DNA from 4 places in the Sodalis sp. RH19 genome. Region 2 is predicted to be linked to each of the others. Evidence: predicted binding sites of a transcription regulator. Region 2 holds the regulator's gene; each other region holds the start of a gene.
What was found. The regulator Fur, encoded in region 2, represses iron uptake genes when iron is present. The targets are predictions, from matches to a motif close to ATAATAATGAGAACNACTATCAA.
Positions count from the first base shown of each region.

Region 1: a site for Fur is predicted at 3,110-3,132, ahead of ACL2XF_RS11720 (TonB-dependent siderophore receptor). Genes of this name have one in related genera too.
Region 3: a site for Fur is predicted at 2,203-2,225, ahead of efeU (iron uptake transporter permease EfeU). Genes of this name have one in related genera too.
Region 4: a site for Fur is predicted at 2,840-2,862, ahead of ACL2XF_RS10520 (TonB-dependent receptor domain-containing protein). Genes of this name have one in related genera too.

Region 1 covers NZ_CP178734.1:2,612,173-2,616,382, reverse strand. Annotated here, with positions in the region: gene opgB (phosphatidylglycerol--membrane-oligosaccharide glycerophosphotransferase) at 1-1,275, opposite strand, end outside; gene ACL2XF_RS11730 (nuclear transport factor 2 family protein) at 1,653-2,090, opposite strand; partial or broken gene ACL2XF_RS11725 (helix-turn-helix transcriptional regulator) at 2,616-2,861, shown strand; gene ACL2XF_RS11720 (TonB-dependent siderophore receptor) at 3,172-4,210, shown strand, end outside.
Region 2 covers NZ_CP178734.1:3,052,946-3,057,155, forward strand. Annotated here, with positions in the region: gene ACL2XF_RS13875 (alpha/beta fold hydrolase) at 1-294, shown strand, start outside; gene ybfE (LexA regulated protein) at 502-801, shown strand; gene fldA (flavodoxin FldA) at 980-1,495, shown strand; gene fur (ferric iron uptake transcriptional regulator) at 1,851-2,321, shown strand; gene alsR (transcriptional repressor AlsR) at 2,884-3,771, shown strand; gene alsB (D-allose transporter substrate-binding protein) at 3,793-4,210, shown strand, end outside.
Region 3 covers NZ_CP178734.1:673,711-677,920, forward strand. Annotated here, with positions in the region: partial or broken gene ACL2XF_RS03120 (Bcr/CflA family multidrug efflux MFS transporter) at 1-249, shown strand, start outside; gene efeU (iron uptake transporter permease EfeU) at 2,281-3,111, shown strand; gene efeO (iron uptake system protein EfeO) at 3,149-4,210, shown strand, end outside.
Region 4 covers NZ_CP178734.1:2,330,982-2,335,191, reverse strand. Annotated here, with positions in the region: gene ACL2XF_RS10540 (NAD(P)H-binding protein) at 8-574, shown strand; gene ACL2XF_RS10535 (hypothetical protein) at 633-893, shown strand; gene ACL2XF_RS10530 (helix-turn-helix transcriptional regulator) at 1,047-1,925, opposite strand; gene ACL2XF_RS10525 (YbhB/YbcL family Raf kinase inhibitor-like protein) at 1,954-2,586, opposite strand; gene ACL2XF_RS10520 (TonB-dependent receptor domain-containing protein) at 2,878-4,210, shown strand, end outside.

The DNA of each region.
Region 1 (4,210 bases), 440 kb from region 2:
CTGCTCCTTGTCGCCGCGCAGGATAAAGAACAGATCCTTTCTGTCGTGCTGATTTAAAATATCATAGGCGGTATTGTTCATGGCCAGGTGATCGGAAGACACCACGATCACCGTGTTTTTGAAATAGCCCGATGCGCGGATTTTTTTGATAAGCCCCGCGATATGCTCCTGGCTGCAGGCCACGGCGCTTAGGGAGCTGTTTTCCATATTGTCATACGCATAGGAGCGATTGGTGCAGGATCGCGAAATATATCCGTCCGGATGATGGGTGTCGACGGTCAGCGCAAATAAGGCAAACCGCTGTTTTTGTTGCGACAGCGCAATAAATTTATCATAGACCAGATCCAGCAGGGTATCGTCATACCAGCCCCACTCGTTGCGGTAGTCGGGATCCTTGACCAGTCCCTTAAGCTCCTGGAAACCATAGATATGCTCAAAACCATGGGACTTCAGGAACAGGCCTTTACCGGCAAACGCCATATCGGCCCCCTGGTAAAAATAGGTATCGTAACCGGAAGCCTGCAGTATATCGCCCAGGCAAATATCATGGGGGTAAAAGGTCGATAACGAACTTGAGGCATTGCCGTCAAAGGGGGCGAATAACGGAATGCCGCACTGCGACGCCACCATTCCGGCAATGGTGTAGCCGGTGCCGGGCAATTGGGTAGTATTGCTGAAATCTATAGCATCGTTTTTCTGACTGTTAAGCTCGGTGGTTAAACCGGCAAAGGCGTCCTGATCGAAATAGGTTCTTTCCAGGCTTTCGGCATAGATATAAATAAGGTTGGGGCTGTCTTTCGCCAGTGTTTTGGACGGGGTTCTGTAATAGGTATTAAAGTCCGTATCGCCGCTTGCCAACTGGGATTTAACCAGGCCGGCAATTTCACCGCTGGCCGGCGTGGCAATCACGGCGACCACGGCCAAAACGAGAGCCAGCAGGCCGTAAGCCGTACGGCCGCCGCCGGCTTTTCTGAATAGCAACAGCCATGACATCAGGCTGAACACCAGCAGGGAAGCCAGGATGAAACCGGCAAAGGGCAGGATGTACTTGCCTAATCCGGCGCCGGTTAAACTGCTGGTCAGGGTATACAGCACCGAATCATTGATGCCGGCGCCGGTAAAATAATTACTGGCGACCCTGACTAAATTAAGCAGAATATAAATACCTAAAACAAACAGCACTAATGAAAACAAATATTTATTTTTTTTGGCTTTCGTTGAATAAATAATAACCGCCGCTATAAATAATACTATCGACAGGGTTTCCGCTGACATTGTTCTCCCTCCATCGGGCAGTAAGGGAAATACCTCCGGCTATAGCAGCAGCGTTTCAAGGCGGTCTTCCGGTAAGGGATGGGTGATAGTTATCTGTATAGCAATTAATCCGCTACGGCGCGAGATTTCATTACCGTTTTGTGACAAGCCGCGCCGGCGGGTGGTGCGGGTAAAAAGAATTGAACGGCGAAATACAAGAAATTATTTTTTTAATCAATTGATTTAAAACAGTAAAACTTCACCGCTCGGCTAAAAAGCAGGAGATGAATTCTTTTTGCGTTGACAAAAAGTTACATTTTTTTTACAGCGGAAAGCCCGGTGGGCGCGGGGAAAACGACGCAGCGGCCCTCATATCCGAGAGCCGCGCTGGCAGGGGTTTATTTAGGCAATGAATAGGCCTGGCGCGCCAGGAGCTTCCAGGCGCCCGCCGCATTTTTCTGCCATACCTGCATGACGCCGATTTTCACTTCGCCCGGCTTGCCGCCGTCTGCGGTTTTCGCCTGCAGGATATGCCTGACGATGGCCACGTCGCCGTCGACCTGCACGGTTTGGTCTTTGAGATCCAGCGTCAGGAATTTGGATTGACCGGTGACGATGGCATCGACAAATTCGGCGTTGTTCTGGATTTTACCGCTGGAGTGGCCGTAGCTCAGCGTCGGCGCGCCCACTTTCTCCAGATCGGCTTTCTTGGCGCTGACCATGGCCTGACGCATGGTTTCCACCGCCTTGGTTACCGCCGTGGCATCGGCGCTTTGGGCGAAACAGCTGCTGCTCAACAGCAATGAAAGAAGGGCCGCGCCTGCAATTTTATACATGGTTATTCCTTACCAGTGACATCGTTAAAGAGGGGCAATGCTAACCAATTTCATGAGGTTACCGTTGTGACTGATCTCATGTATTTCAAAAAAAATAGTTTTTATTTATTTTTAATAAAACATTGTTTTGAAATTATCTCAAGCAATTGTCCGCGGAACATTGTGCGGGATGGCGGCAAGCGTTTCAATGTGATTAAACTCACAATTTTTGGCATTAATAAATTATTACTACCACGGCAATCTGTGCCACCGGGTGTAAACCCCTGATTGACATTGCGTGGCGGTCATAGCAATCAGAAAAGATCAAAAAACTCGGAAATTATTAAAAGCACGGGATTTTTGCGGGGCAGGGGAAATTTACTGAGTGGAATGATGGCGTTACACACAGCACAAAATCAGGCCGGCAATTGCCGGCCCTCACCCTGATGTGTGTTCTATTCTTATAAAGTGTTTAGTTATTCTAAACAACTCTGATGTTAAGTGATGCTAAACAGATTATCAAGCTAACTTTACTCATATTTGAAGATGATTCCAAAACGCCTGAAAGAAGCCCGGCACAGGGCCCAGCTGACACAGGAAAAGCTGGCGGTCATGGCTGGCATCGATGAGTCCACCGCCCGTTCCAGAATTAGTCAGTATGAAAATGGGATATATCGTCCCAATTTTGAAACCTGCTGTGCGTTTGCCCGCATCCTGAACGTACCCGAATGCTATTTCTACACGCTGGACGATGAGTTTGCCGCCGCGCTGCTGGCGCTGTATGTCTCGCACGCGGCATCGGCCAATATGCGTCTGGCGTCGAATGAAGGAGAAGAAGAAAAAGAAGAAAAAGAAGAAAAAGACGCTGCCGACTGGCAAAAACGGGGTTAAGCCTACCGCCGCCAGGCCATCTTAGACCTAACCCTTTCCATTGCCGTATCGAGGCGTAGCAACGTCTCGCAGCCGCCATCCCGCCCCGCGTAAGCCTTGCCGTTCCGGCCAATTCCTTAAATGTGTTAAATTATTTCTTGAATCAATAAATAAGAAAGATAATAATTCTCATTTAGTTTCAATTTCATTCACCTGTCAATGGAAAGATATAATGAGAAGGGTCTTGCGCTTAACACGTTCCACTCTGCTGTGTTCACTCGCTTTCGCGGCGCCGTTATTCACCTATGCCGAGGATACCCTGGTGGTTACCGCGGCCCAGACGGCCGACAGCGCCGATGCGCCGACCCGGGGCTACACAGCCAACACCAGCCGCGGAGCGACCAAAACCGATCAGCCGCTGATTACCACCGGCCAGTCGGTGTCGGTGGTGACGCGCCGGCAAATGGACGATCAGGCCGCCCTGACGGTGAACAGCGCGTTGAATTATACGCCGGGGGTATTTACCAACTTCGCCGGCGGCGCGACCCGCTACGAGACCGTTTCCCTGCGCGGATTCCACGGCGGCGATACCAATAATACCTTCCTGGACGGCCTGCGGTTGATGAGCGACGGCGGCAGCTATAACAACCTGCAAATCGATCCCTGGTTCCTGGAGCGCGTCGATGTGATTCGCGGTCCGTCGTCGGCGCTTTACGGCCAGACCATTCCCGGCGGCCTGGTGATGATGACGTCCAGACGCCCCCGTTTTGCCAGCGAAGGGCATATCAAGCTGATGGCCGGCAATAACGCCACCACCGGCGCGGCGTTCGACTATACCGGCGCCGTCAGCGATCAATGGGCGTTCCGCCTGACGGGCATCACGCGCCATAGCGATACCCAGTACGATCACCAGCGCGAGGAACGCTATGCCATCGCGCCGTCGCTGTTATGGCAGCCGGACGGCAACACGTCGCTGCTGTTAAAAGCCTATCTGCAAAAAGATCCGTCGGGCGGTTATCACAGCGCGGTGCCGGCGGACGGCAGCCTGTACGCCAGCAGCGGCGCCAAGCTGGACCGCGGGTTTTTTGACGGCGAAAGCAGCCTGAATACCTTTAAGCGCCGCCAGCAAATCTACGGCTATGAATTCGACCATAGCATCGACGACGTCTGGTCAATCCGCTCCAACGGCAGTTATACCCATGCCAACGTCGACCAGCAGCAGGTTTACCAGATTGGCTGGAACAGCGATCGTACATTGCTTAACCGCTATT
Region 2 (4,210 bases):
ACCATCCAGTTTTTGCTGAAATCCTTTCACCAGGGCCGGTGGCGGTTTAACGTCGAGGCGCTGTGGGATAACTATCCGGCGCTTATCGGCTGGCGGGAGTCGGCGCCCTGGCTAGGGCCGGCGCTGTTTATCCGCGGTGAAAAATCGCCTTATCTGGATGACAGTTACCGCCAGGCGATCCAACGCCAGTTCCCCCGGGCGCGGGCGCATGTGGTCGCCGGCGCCGGTCATTGGGTTCATGCGGAGAAACCCGCGGCGGTCATGCGCGCCCTGGCCCGTTTCCTGGAAGCATAGGCCGGGCCGCCGCCGGGGTTAGCGCCCGCGAGTTTAATATTGTCGTTTGCTACCGGGCTGGGGTAACATGGCCCGCTGTGTTTTATGGCAGCCCCGGCGTACATAAAACATAACGTTACGGGCGATGCGCGTCCGGCGGCGTAGCCAGCCACGCCGCCGGACGGGGTTTGCCCGCCTGCTTCTTGATGCACAATCCCTTCATGACCTATGGCAAAAGAACAAACGGACCGCACCACCCTGGATTTATTTATCGATGAGCGGCGCCCGGGAAGACCGAAGACGAACCCCCTGTCCCGCGATGAGCAGTTGCGCATCAACAAGCGTAACCAGCTGCGCCGGGATAAAAAGCGCGGCCTGCGCCGGGTGGAGCTGAAAATCAACGCCGAGGCGGTGGATGCGTTAAATGAGCTGGCCTACCGGCAAAACCTGTCGCGCAGCGAGCTGATCGAATTGATTTTACTGGCCGAGCTTGAACGGCAACAAGGCGCGGATCCGCATCCGGAATAAACTTGCCGGCCCGGTAAAGCGCCATCCCGTCCAGGGCCCAAGGCCGCGGACGGGGCAAATTTGCGACAAAACCCGGCCGGCGAGTTTCTCCCCGCATAAGGGTCTGCTATGATTGCCGCAGAGCATCGCTGATTCTGTTACGGAACATATCCATAATATTTAAGAGGTTTTCAAATTCATGGCAACTGTAGGCATTTTTTTTGGCAGTGACACCGGCAATACCGAAAATATTGCCAAAATGATTCAGAAGCAACTGGGTGCGGATGTTGCCGAAGTTCATGACATTGCCAAAAGCAGTAAAGAAGACCTGGCGCGGTTCGACACCCTGCTGCTCGGCATCCCGACCTGGTATTACGGCGAAGCGCAATGTGACTGGGATGATTTTTTCCCCACCCTGGAAGAAATAGATTTCTCCGGCAAAAAAGTGGCGCTGTTCGGCTGTGGCGATCAGGAGGATTACGCCGAATATTTCTGTGACGCCATGGGCACCATTCGCGACATTATCGAGCCCAACGGCGCGACCATCGTCGGTCACTGGCCCACCGCCGGCTATCATTTCGAAGCGTCGAAAGGACTGGCGGACGACAATCACTTCATCGGCCTGGCCATTGACGAAGACCGCCAGCCCGAGCTGACCAATGAACGCGTGGACGGCTGGGTGAAGCAAATCAGCGCTGAATTGCAGCTCAGCTAAAGTAAGGCCGTGCGGGAGGGTGCCGCCGCCGCGGCGCCCGGCAAGGGAATCGGTTGCCGTCATGGCGTCGGGACGGCGCCGCCAACCTCACTGATAACTAAATCCTTTCAAATTAATAGATACAAGTTTTTAACTTTTATCCACAACGCGGTACAATAGCGCAGCGGTTCCACCCTTTTTAGCAAAATGTTGCAGAATTCGCCCCCTGAAACGGGCTATAGTTGTTAACAAGGCGCGGTTTTCATTTTGGACAGGCAGTCTTATAATGAGACGGCGTCACATTTTTCGGGCCGACCGATGTTATAGGCTAAGTTAGCCTACAATCAGATTATCAAAGTAACAGGACTAAACCCGCATGACTGACAATAATATTGCATTGAAGAAGGCCGGCCTGAAAGTCACCCTTCCCAGACTGAAGATTCTGGAAGTGTTGCAAGATCCGGAATGCCATCACGTCAGTGCGGAAGATCTGTACAAAAAACTGATCGATATGGGTGAGGAAATCGGCCTGGCCACGGTATATCGCGTGCTAAACCAATTTGACGACGCCGGTATCGTAACCCGCCACAATTTTGAAGGCGGCAAATCCGTTTTTGAACTGACGCAACAGTATCATCATGACCACCTGATCTGTCTGGACTGCGGCAAGGTTATCGAATTTCGCGACGAGTTCATCGAAGCGCGCCAGCGTGATATTGCCAAAAGGCACAATATCAAGCTGACCAACCATAGTTTATATCTGTATGGGCATTGTGAAATCGGCAACTGCCGCGAAGACGAAACGCTGCACGATCACGCCGATATGCTCAACGGCGTAAAAGAATAACCGCGGCGCGGTCCGTTTCTCCAAAGCGGCTGTTATCGCGCCGCTTTCTCACCCTGCAACGATTTTTTCAATGAGGCTAAACGCCGCCCGTCCCCTTCCCTGATAACGTTTCCTTCCCGAAGCGCGTCGACAAGCGTCGTATCCGCCAATCACCGCCGTGCTCACCGCCGGCAAACTTCAGAAAACTTCACAGAAAATAAAAATAAATAAAGAATAAATAGAGGCCCTGGGACGCCTTTTTGGGCTCATCTGCGTAATCCATTGAAAATACAACGTTTTTATTGCGATTTTTTCACCAGGTAAATTATTCTGTGAATCTGATGATAAAGCTATTTTTCGCTGTCAGCAGTAAGCGACAACAAAAGATATATTTTAATTATATGATTTTATTGAATTAATATAGCCAAAAATACCTTCCTGAGATTAACCCGTATCGGTGACTCGATTTTTACACAAAAAGTAAATTTATAAATTAATAAAAAACGTGAAGTTCGCAGCAGATTTTAAACTTTCGCCATGGTGATATAGTGACAGGCAATGTTAATCACCAGAGATAGTCCAGATGAATGATGCGGAACTGCAAAACGATATGCCGCGCGGCATAGGCATTGCTCCTTATATTCGTATTAAACAAGAAGGCATGACTGAAAACGAAAGCCGGATAGTGGAGTGGTTTTTATCTCCCGGCAACCTCACCGACGTCTCGGGGATCAAAGAGGTGGCCCTGAGTCTGGGCCTGTCGGAAGCCATGATTGTCAAGGTGTCGAAAATTCTCGGTTTCAGCGGCTTTCGCCAGCTGCGCAGCGCCATCGTCGAGTACTTCGATCATGCCGACCATGATATCACCGCCGAACTCTCGCCCACCGACAGCCCGGAGGATGTGGTCAACAAAGTGTTTAACCTGACCGTACGCACCATTGTCGAAGGCCAGGCGATAGTCGACGCCAACGTCATCCAGCAGGCGGCCCAATGCTTTTTTGCCGGCCATCAGCGCGAGCTGTACGGCGTCGGCGGCTCTAATTCCATTTGCGCGGACGTGCAGCATAAATTCCTGAAAATCGGCTTGCGTTGCAATGCCTACCTGGACGCGCATTTGATGATGATGTCGGCCTCCCTGTTGCAACCGGGCGATGTGGCGTTGGTGGTATCCCATTCGGGCCGCACCAGCGATCTGAAACGGGTGGTGTCGATTGCCAAGGATAATGGGGCCAAGATCATTTGTATTACCCATAGCAGCAATTCCCCCATAGCCCAGCTGGCTGATTTTAATATTTGTTCACCGGCGCCGGAAACGCCGTTATTAGGCAGAAACGCTTCGGCCCGTATTTTGCAGCTTACGCTGCTGGATGCGTTTTATGTCTCGGTAGCGCGGCAGGATATCGAGCTGGCGAATAAAAACCTGGAAAAAACGAGTTCCATTACCAAGTACCTGAAGCGTGATTATAAATAATTCTCTTTTGGAGATAGAATAATGAATAAATTTCTTAAATTGGCCGGTGGCGCCGCCTGTGGCCTGATGTTGTCCACCGTGGTCCACGCGGCAGCCGATTACGCCGTTGTTCTTAAAACATTATCCAACCCTTTCTGGGTAGAGATGAAACAAGGCATTGAGAAAAAAGCCCAGGATCTCGGCGTGACGGTGGATATATTCGCGTCACCGTCGGAAGGCGACTTCCAATCGCAATTACAACTATTCGAGGATTTAACCAATAAGAATTATAAAGGCATCGCCTTTGCGCCTTTATCGGCGGTGAATCTGGTGATTCCCGTCGCCAAGGCTTATCAGAAAGGGATTCACCTGGTTAACCTCGACGAAAAAATCGATTTAGCCAGCCTGGCCAAGGCCAAAGGCAACGTCGAAGCCTTTATCACCACCGATAATGTCGCGG
Region 3 (4,210 bases), 2.4 Mb from region 2:
GTGGCGATGGTGACGTCCAACGGCATGGCCGTGATCCTGGATGATTTTCCGCATATGGCCGGTACCGCCTCGTCGCTGGCGGGAACGCTGCGGTTCGGCGTGGGCGCGGTAATCGGTGCGTTGTTGTCGCTGGCGACGTTTTCCAGCGCCTGGCCGATGGTATTGTCCATGGCGTTTTGCACCATCAGCGCGATGTTGTGTTATCTGTATGCCAGCCGTCCGCGGCGGGCGGCGCGTACCGCGTCATAGCGTTTTCCTTTTCACACGCCGGGCGTTGGCACGTTCTCCCTTAACACTTCTGTTTTGGGTTTGGTGTTGGCGGGCTTACCGTGCCATGGGGTGCTCTGTTGGGCGGGAACACCACGCCGATTCGACCCCATTGGCACGCTCTCCCTTTTACACGTCTTGTGTAGGTTTGGCGATAGCCGTCCTGGCAACATTGGGCTTCCGTGAAGATAAATGTCGCCCCGGCGAGGGTTTCGCCTGCTTTGCGTTAGCGTGCGTCAGGGCTTATGACGCCTCGGCAAGGGTTTCGCCTGCTTTGCGTTAGTGTGCGTCAGGGCTTATGTCGCCTCGGCAAGGGTTTCGCCTGCTTTGCGTTAGCGTGCGTCAGGGCTTATGTCGCCTCGGCAAGGGTTTCGCCTGCTTTGCGTTAGCGTGCGTCAGGGCTTATGACGCCTCGGCAAGGGTTTCGCCTGCTTTGCGTTAGCGTGCGTCAGGGCTTATATCGCCACGGCAAGGGTTTCGCCTGCTTTGCGTTAGTGTGCGTCAGGGCTTATGTCGCCTCGGCGAAGGTTTCGCTTGCCGTGCGTGAGGTGTTCATAGGTATTGCCGGATGCCGGCAAGCGACAAAGAGGCCGTACCGCGACGGCCTCCTTGACCTCCGCGCGCCCGGCAGGTCGCGCGTCGCTGCGCGATGCCTTCCGCCGCCAATGTCCCCGTGATGCACCGGCCCGTTATGCGCTCCCGGCGCAACGGGCCTTTCGCCGCTCCCGGCGGCTCATGCCGGGACCACCGGCGCCGTCAGCACGCTTTATGCCGGGATATCTGTCGCGGCCAGCGCTGTGATGTATAGGGCATCGGCGCCGCTGTGGGTTTAGTGGAAGGTACAGCAGACAGAGAAGCGGCTAATCATTGTGCAATGCAAAAGGCACCGCGACAGGTCAGTCATACATGCAAATATACATGCAGTCGGCAGCGGGTAATTATCAGTCATACATCATGCAATGCTGCCAGCATTCACATAGTCAGCGGTCATATAGCCAGTATGTCATGCCGTCGGCAATTACAGTCATGCAACCATACAACCACGTAGCCGGGCATAAACCCGCCACAGTGAGAGTAGGTAGCTGGCCGCAAATCTTAGCTAAACTAAACTAAGCCAAGCTAATTTAAGTTAACCCAAAATTAATACCGATATTTTTCCCGGTACGTGCATATTACTTACTACCAAAAAACGCTATTTTACTCACAGACGATGGTGTTGACGTGGTGCCGGCATAGAGTGCGCCGGCAGCGCGCATCCCGGCTGGATGAGCCGCCGGGAGCGGCGAAAGCTAAGGGCCGCGCCGGGAGCGCGTCCCGTGCGGTCCCAAAGCCGGGATGCGTGATGCCGGGAACCGCGCAGCGGCGCACGATCTGCCGGACGCGCGGAGGTCAAGGAGGCCGTCGCGGTACGGCCTCTTTGTCGCTTGCCGGCACCCGGCAATACCTATGAGCACCTCACGCACGGCAAGCGAAACCTTCGCCGAGGCGGCATAAACCCTGCCACAAGGCAAACCAAGACACAGCAAGCGAAACCCGCGCCGAGGCGACATAAACCCTGCCACAAGCTAAGACAAGACACAGCAAGCGAAACCTTCGCCGAGGCGACATAAACCCTGCCACAAGCTAAGACAAGACACAGCAAGCGAAACCTTCGCCGAGGCGACATAAACCCTGCCACAAGGCAAACCAAGACACAGCAAGCGAAACCCGCGCCGAGGTGACATAAACCCTGCCACAAGGCAAGCCAAGACACAGTAAGCGAAACCCGCGCCGAGGCGACATAAACCCTGCCACAAGGCAAACCAAGGCACAGCAAACAAAACCCTCACCGAGACCACTTAACCCCTGACGCCCCCTTTACCTTTTATTTATCCTGAAACCTTTTGTAGCGCATCGGTTACAAATAGTCGCAAATCTGCGCTTGTGTTTCTTTTCCTCGTAATGATAATCAATATCGTTTTAATTGACGTTTCTTTACTTTTTCTCGCCCCCAAAAGCATCGAGGTGATGGGTATGTTTGTGCCTTTTCTGATTATGCTGCGTGAGGGTCTCGAGGCGGCGCTGATCGTGAGCCTTATCGCCGGCTATCTGAAAAAGACCGGCCGCGGCCGCTGGCTAAAAGCGGTGTGGGTGGGCGTGCTAAGCGCGGCGCTGTTGTGCCTGGCGGTGGGTGTCGTCATTAACGAAACTACCGGCGAATTTCCGCAAAAGCAACAGGAACTGTTCGAGGGCATCGTGGCGGTGCTGGCGGTCCTCATCCTGACCTGGATGGTGTTCTGGATGCGCAAGATGTCCCGATCGATTAAAGCCCAGTTGGAAAGCGCCGTCGATCAGGCGCTCAGCAATGCCCGCGGGCAGGGCTGGGCGCTGGTGGGCATGGTGTTTTTTGCCGTGGCCCGCGAGGGGTTGGAATCGGTGTTTTTTTTGCTGGCGGCGTTTCAGCAGGACGTGGGCATCGAGGCGCCCATCGGCGCGGTGTTGGGATTGGCCTGCGCCATCGTCTTGGGGATGCTGATGTATTACGGCGGCATCCGCCTGCGCATGGAGAAGTTTTTCAAATGGACCAGCCTGTTTATTCTGTTTGTGGCCGCGGGGCTGGCGGCCGGGGCAATTCGCGCTTTCCACGAAGCGGGATTATGGAATGGTTTCCAGGCAATCGCGTTTGATTTCAGCGCCACCCTGTCCACCCAATCGTTGTTCGGCACCTTGCTTGAGGGGCTGCTGGGTTATCAGGAAGCGCCCACCGTCAGTGAAGTGGCCGTGTATTTGTTATACCTGGTGCCGGCCCTGGTGATGTTTTTCCTGCCTGCGCGGGGCAACCGGACGACACGTGTCGCCGGATAAAATCCATTAAATTGTTCCACTATTCAGGGTAAAAAAAATGTCCAATATGCAACGCTTCCGTCGCCGCATTCTTCCTGCCGCCTTACTGGTGGCGCCGGTGCTGTCGGCATGGGGCTGGCCCGCGCTGGCGGCCGATATTCCTCAGGTCAAGATTACCGTTAACGATAAGCAGTGCGATCCGATGGCGCTGACCGTTAAACCGGGCAAAACGCAGTTTATTATTCATAACGCCAGCCAGAAAGGGCTGGAATGGGAAATCCTCAAGGGCGTGATGGTGGTCGAGGAGCGCGAGAACGTGGCGCCGGGCTTTACCCAGAAGATGACCGCCACCCTGGAGCCGGGGGAATACGATATGACCTGCGGCCTGCTGAGCAATCCGAAGGGCAAGCTGACGGTTTCGGCGGACGGCGGCGCGGGCGCGGCGAAACCGGATGCCATGGCGCTGGTGGGGCCGATTGCCGATTATAAAGTCTATGTGCTGCAACAGGTCGGCGAGCTTGTCTCCCATACCAAGACCTTTACCGATGCGGTGAAGAAAGGCGATCTGGCCACCGCGCAGAAGCTGTTTGCCCCCACCCGCGTGTATTACGAGCGTATCGAGCCTATCGCCGAACTGTTCTCGGATCTGGACGGCAGTATTGATGCCCGCGAAGATGATTTCGAGCAGAAATCCGCCGACCCGAAATTCACCGGTTTCCACCGGCTGGAAAAAATCCTCTTCAGCGATAAAACCACGGCCGGCACCGCCCCGTTTGCCGATCAATTGTATAAAGATACCCAGGATCTGCAAAAACGCATCGGCGACCTGACCTTCCCGCCGAGTAAAGTGGTCGGCGGCGCCGCCGGACTGATTGAGGAAGTGGCCTCCAGTAAGATCAGCGGCGAGGAAGACCGTTACAGCCGTACCGATCTTTCCGATTTCCAGGCCAATATCGACGGATCGCAAAAAATCGTCAACCTGCTGCGCCCGCTGCTGCAAAAAGCCGATGCGCCGCTGCTGGCGAAAATTGACGGTAACTTTGCCAAGGTGGATAACGTCCTGATGAAATACCGTAATAAAGACGGCTTTGCGTCTTATGACAAGCTGACCGATGCCGAT
Region 4 (4,210 bases), 720 kb from region 2:
GTTCACCATGCTTAATCAATCGAATACTCAAGCGCCTGAACTTCGCATCGCTGTCGCGGGTGCCACGGGTCGGGTCGGCTCACACTTAATCAATATGCTCGCATCAGATCCCGTAGCGGTCATTGCACTCACGCGTCAGAAGAGACCTGAAAATATTTCCGACAGGGTATCATCTGTTGTTGTGAATTTTGATAAACCCTCAACGCTCGAAAGGGGGCTAGCAGGTGCCGATAAGCTTTTCATTGCTCATGGGACATCATCTCAACAGGTGGCTAATGAGATAGCACTCATTGATGCTGCTGTAAAAACAGGCGTGCGACATATTGTTAAGCTTTCGGTGATGGGGCCAGCAACGCCCATAAATCCTTTTGCATGGCATGCAGTGATAGAGGCTCATCTGGCCCGACAACCTGTGGCCTCAACCGTATTGAGACCCACTACTTTCATGGATATACTCAAGCGTGCTGGAAGCCAGGTCGCTGCGGGAACCTGGGCGGGCGCTGCAGGTAACGGGCGCGTCAATCTGATTGACACCCGCGATGTAGACCGGGGCGGCACGTGTAGCGCTGCTTGAAAAAGTAGCAGATAACTCCCAACGTGCTTATCACCTAACGGGTCCGCGTAACTGGACAATGCCTGAGATTGCTGAGAAATTATCCGATCTTTTAGGTCGTACGGTCACCTATATTGACCGCTCACCCAATGAACAGCGCGCTGCATTACTTGCTGACGGTCTTTCACCGTTTGTCACTGAACTGCTTATTGGACTTGACCGGATTTTCAACCATTCAGTGCTGATTGAGCGCACTCTGACTGTTGAAGAATTAACTGGATTGCCCCCGCGCTCATTGTCAGATTGGCTGCAGGAAAATATTGCTTTTTTCAATCGGTAGATACGGCGTGTCATCAGACACTACGTTAAAGAGATCTCCTCATCCAATATTGATGAAAATGAACGTTAATCAAATTATTCATAACATTCGCAATGAATAAGATAATTTATCTGATGCTTATTACCTATAAAACGTATGGCCCTAATGAAAGTACTAACGTAACCGCGATGGAGACAGGCCAAAGCGCTGTGTAAATCTTTCAGCGAAGCGTGAAACCGATTTGTAGCCGCAGGCATCTGCCACCTGCGTCATGTTCCAGTTGGTGGTTTGTATCAGCAATAAGCCGTGGTGCATGCGTATATCCACGAGAAGCTTCTCAAAGCGGATACCCTCTTCGCGCAACCGCCTTCGCAGGGTTGATTCGCTCATAGCCAATGCTTCACCGGCGGAGCGGGCAGTCCAGCAGATTTCTGGTGAGGCGCGTAGCAGGCGGCTTAAACGTGGAAAGACGCCCTGTCGTTGTGGAAGGGTAAAATGAATATTTTGCTCGGCAAGGACTAACAGTAAGTCAAAAATTCTTAACCGGATCCTTGCATCGCTAAGACTCGGCTGATCCAGGTTTTTCAGTAACGTTCGCAATGATTCGTGTAGAGCGCTATTAAGATCAACCGTGGTGAACTGAGGTTTCTTTTTAGCACTGGAAATGTCGCCCTGAAAAAACTGATAAAAATATTCCAACACATCTGCACTGAAAGTGAGAAATATTGACCGGAACGGAGAGTCATTACTCGGGGGATATTTGGTATAATCGGCAATCACGCCCTGATCTATAAAACCTACGGCGGCCTTATCAGCTAATGTATGGTTTTCCCCCGAAGCCAGGAACTCAATTCTTCCCGCTAATACGATCAGCACCGTCGGTTCAAAGAAGAAAAAAGAGGGGGTACTCTGCTCCACCCTGAGTTGCGGATAAGCCACCGAAACCAGATTATTACGGCTGGTGTTGCTGCCATAAAAACCAGACCAGGAAAATTGTTCACTGCTCAAGGCGTATTTCTCATCTGATGCGAATAACCTATTTTCTCTGGTCATGGTTTACCTGCTGCTTAGACGCTGAGCGTTACACTTTCACGTCCGGGTTAAGACTGTAGACTCCAGTCAGCGTAGCTTTGGCCAAAACGTCGCTGTTTTCCAGCGTGCGACGGATGTTAGCACCAGTAAGCTCTCCTGCTACGTTCAATGTCGGGGTCGGGAGCGCATATAATGTGAATACATAATGATGGATTATTTCATCATTCCACGGCGGACAAGGACCATCATAGCCATAGTAGGTGCCCGCCATCGACTCATCATTGGCAAACCACCCGGTATAATCATTTATGCCATGGGTCAGTCCATCTGGCGCGGAGGGACCCTGTTTGCCTCCAGCGGAAATGCCATGGGATTGTGACCCCTCAACGATTTCGCTCTGACCCGCCGGGATATTTAACAGTAACCAGTGAAAAAAATCGGCGCGGGGCAACGATGCCGGGACCCTCTTACCTGGCTGATTTACATTTTCAGCACTGGTAGGAACATCGGGATCGTGGCAAAGGAGCACCAGCGACTGCGTACCCGCGGGAACATCTTCCCAGCGGAGGTGTGGGTTAAGGTTATCAGATAAACGGATATTATTTTCAGGATCGTAAACGGCAAAACTATTCTTGCCGGGGATGGCACCGCCATCTTTAAAATTATGGCTATATAATTTCATGCTGTTGCCTTGTCTATAAATGGAAAAATCGATTATACGACTTTCACAAACCTTACCAGTGCCTCATCCAGTCAAATTTCTTCCTGAAGCTATCATTTTGGCTGGACATGCTTAGTTTAAAACAAAAAACGTATCACGTGAATGATGGCTGCTTTTGTTTTGGTGAAGCCGAAGAATGGCCGAAAAGAAGAATAAAATGACCGAATTTAGCAATGTGCTTTGTAATTTATTTAATTATATTACCTTCTCTTGAATAATAATGAGTATCATTATCATATAAAGGCGTGTAAAATGTATCTCAATAAAGCGCGAGTAACAGCCCCATTTCGATTGAAATTAAGTGTTTTTTATTTTCTTACTTGTTTTTCCCAGGCACATGCAACACCGATTGATGAAGGTAGTGAAAATAAACTTAATAACAATAATAAAGACGAAACGATGGTTGTAAGCGCAAGCGCCAATGGAATGGATAAATCTACAAGCCAGGCACCTGCGTCTGTCACTTCGATATCAAGTGAAGAAATCCAAAAAAAACCTTATCGTGATATCGCAGATTTGCTCCAAGGGGTTCCGGGTATCACAACCACGATTGGCGGGGATCACAAGGAGATAAATATTCGTGGCATGGGATCCGATTATACCTTATATATGGTCGATGGTATGAGAATTGACTCCAGGGATACGAGCCGTTTATTTGATGGCTATGGTCAGATGAATGCCTGGATGCCTCCTGCTTCTGCAATAGATCATATTGAGGTTATACGAGGGCCGATGTCCGCTTTATATGGATCAGATGCAATGGGTGGTGTAATTAATATAATAACACGTAAAAATTCAAATAAATGGCAAGGAAGTATTGGCGCCGATTTTACAATGCAGGAGCATAGTGATTCGGGTAATATATTTCAGAATAATTTCTTTTTAACCGGTCCATTGATTGACAATATCCTTTCAATGCAGGCTTATGGAAATTATTCTAAGCGTGACGAAGACGATATCTATAATGGTTATCGAGGTAGCAAAAGAGACAACATAACAGGCAAGATAACACTAACCCCTTCGGATAAACAAGAAATTACTTTTACAGCTAATCATACACAACAGGATATAACTCAGACCGTAGGGAAGTCTATTAGCCCAGCATATAATTATGTCACTGGCGTGCCGACAGATTACAGGAAAAAGACTGAGGTTAACCGTTTTTCTGTAAATCATATTGGCTATTTGCCCATTGGAAAAACAGAATCGTATATCCAAAGCGAAGATTATACGATAGGTTCTGAGGATGTTTGGCTAAAGAATTTAAACATGCGATCCTCACTTTCTTCAAATATAGGCAGCCATATCCTGACCTTTGGTGGAGAACTTAGTATTAAAAAGTTACATGATGGAACATCAAATCAGCTATCCAGTGAGACAGATCTAAAACGTACCGAAAAGTCCTTGTTCCTGGAAGACGCATGGCTGGCTACTGAAGATTTCACTTTAACTTCAGGTGTACGTTTTGATGATGATGATCAGTTTGGGAGTCACTGGAGCCCGAGAATTTATGGTGTCTGGAATGTTGCCACAAACTGGACGATTAAAGGGGGCGTCAGTAGTGGTTTCAAAGCACCGGCTATTA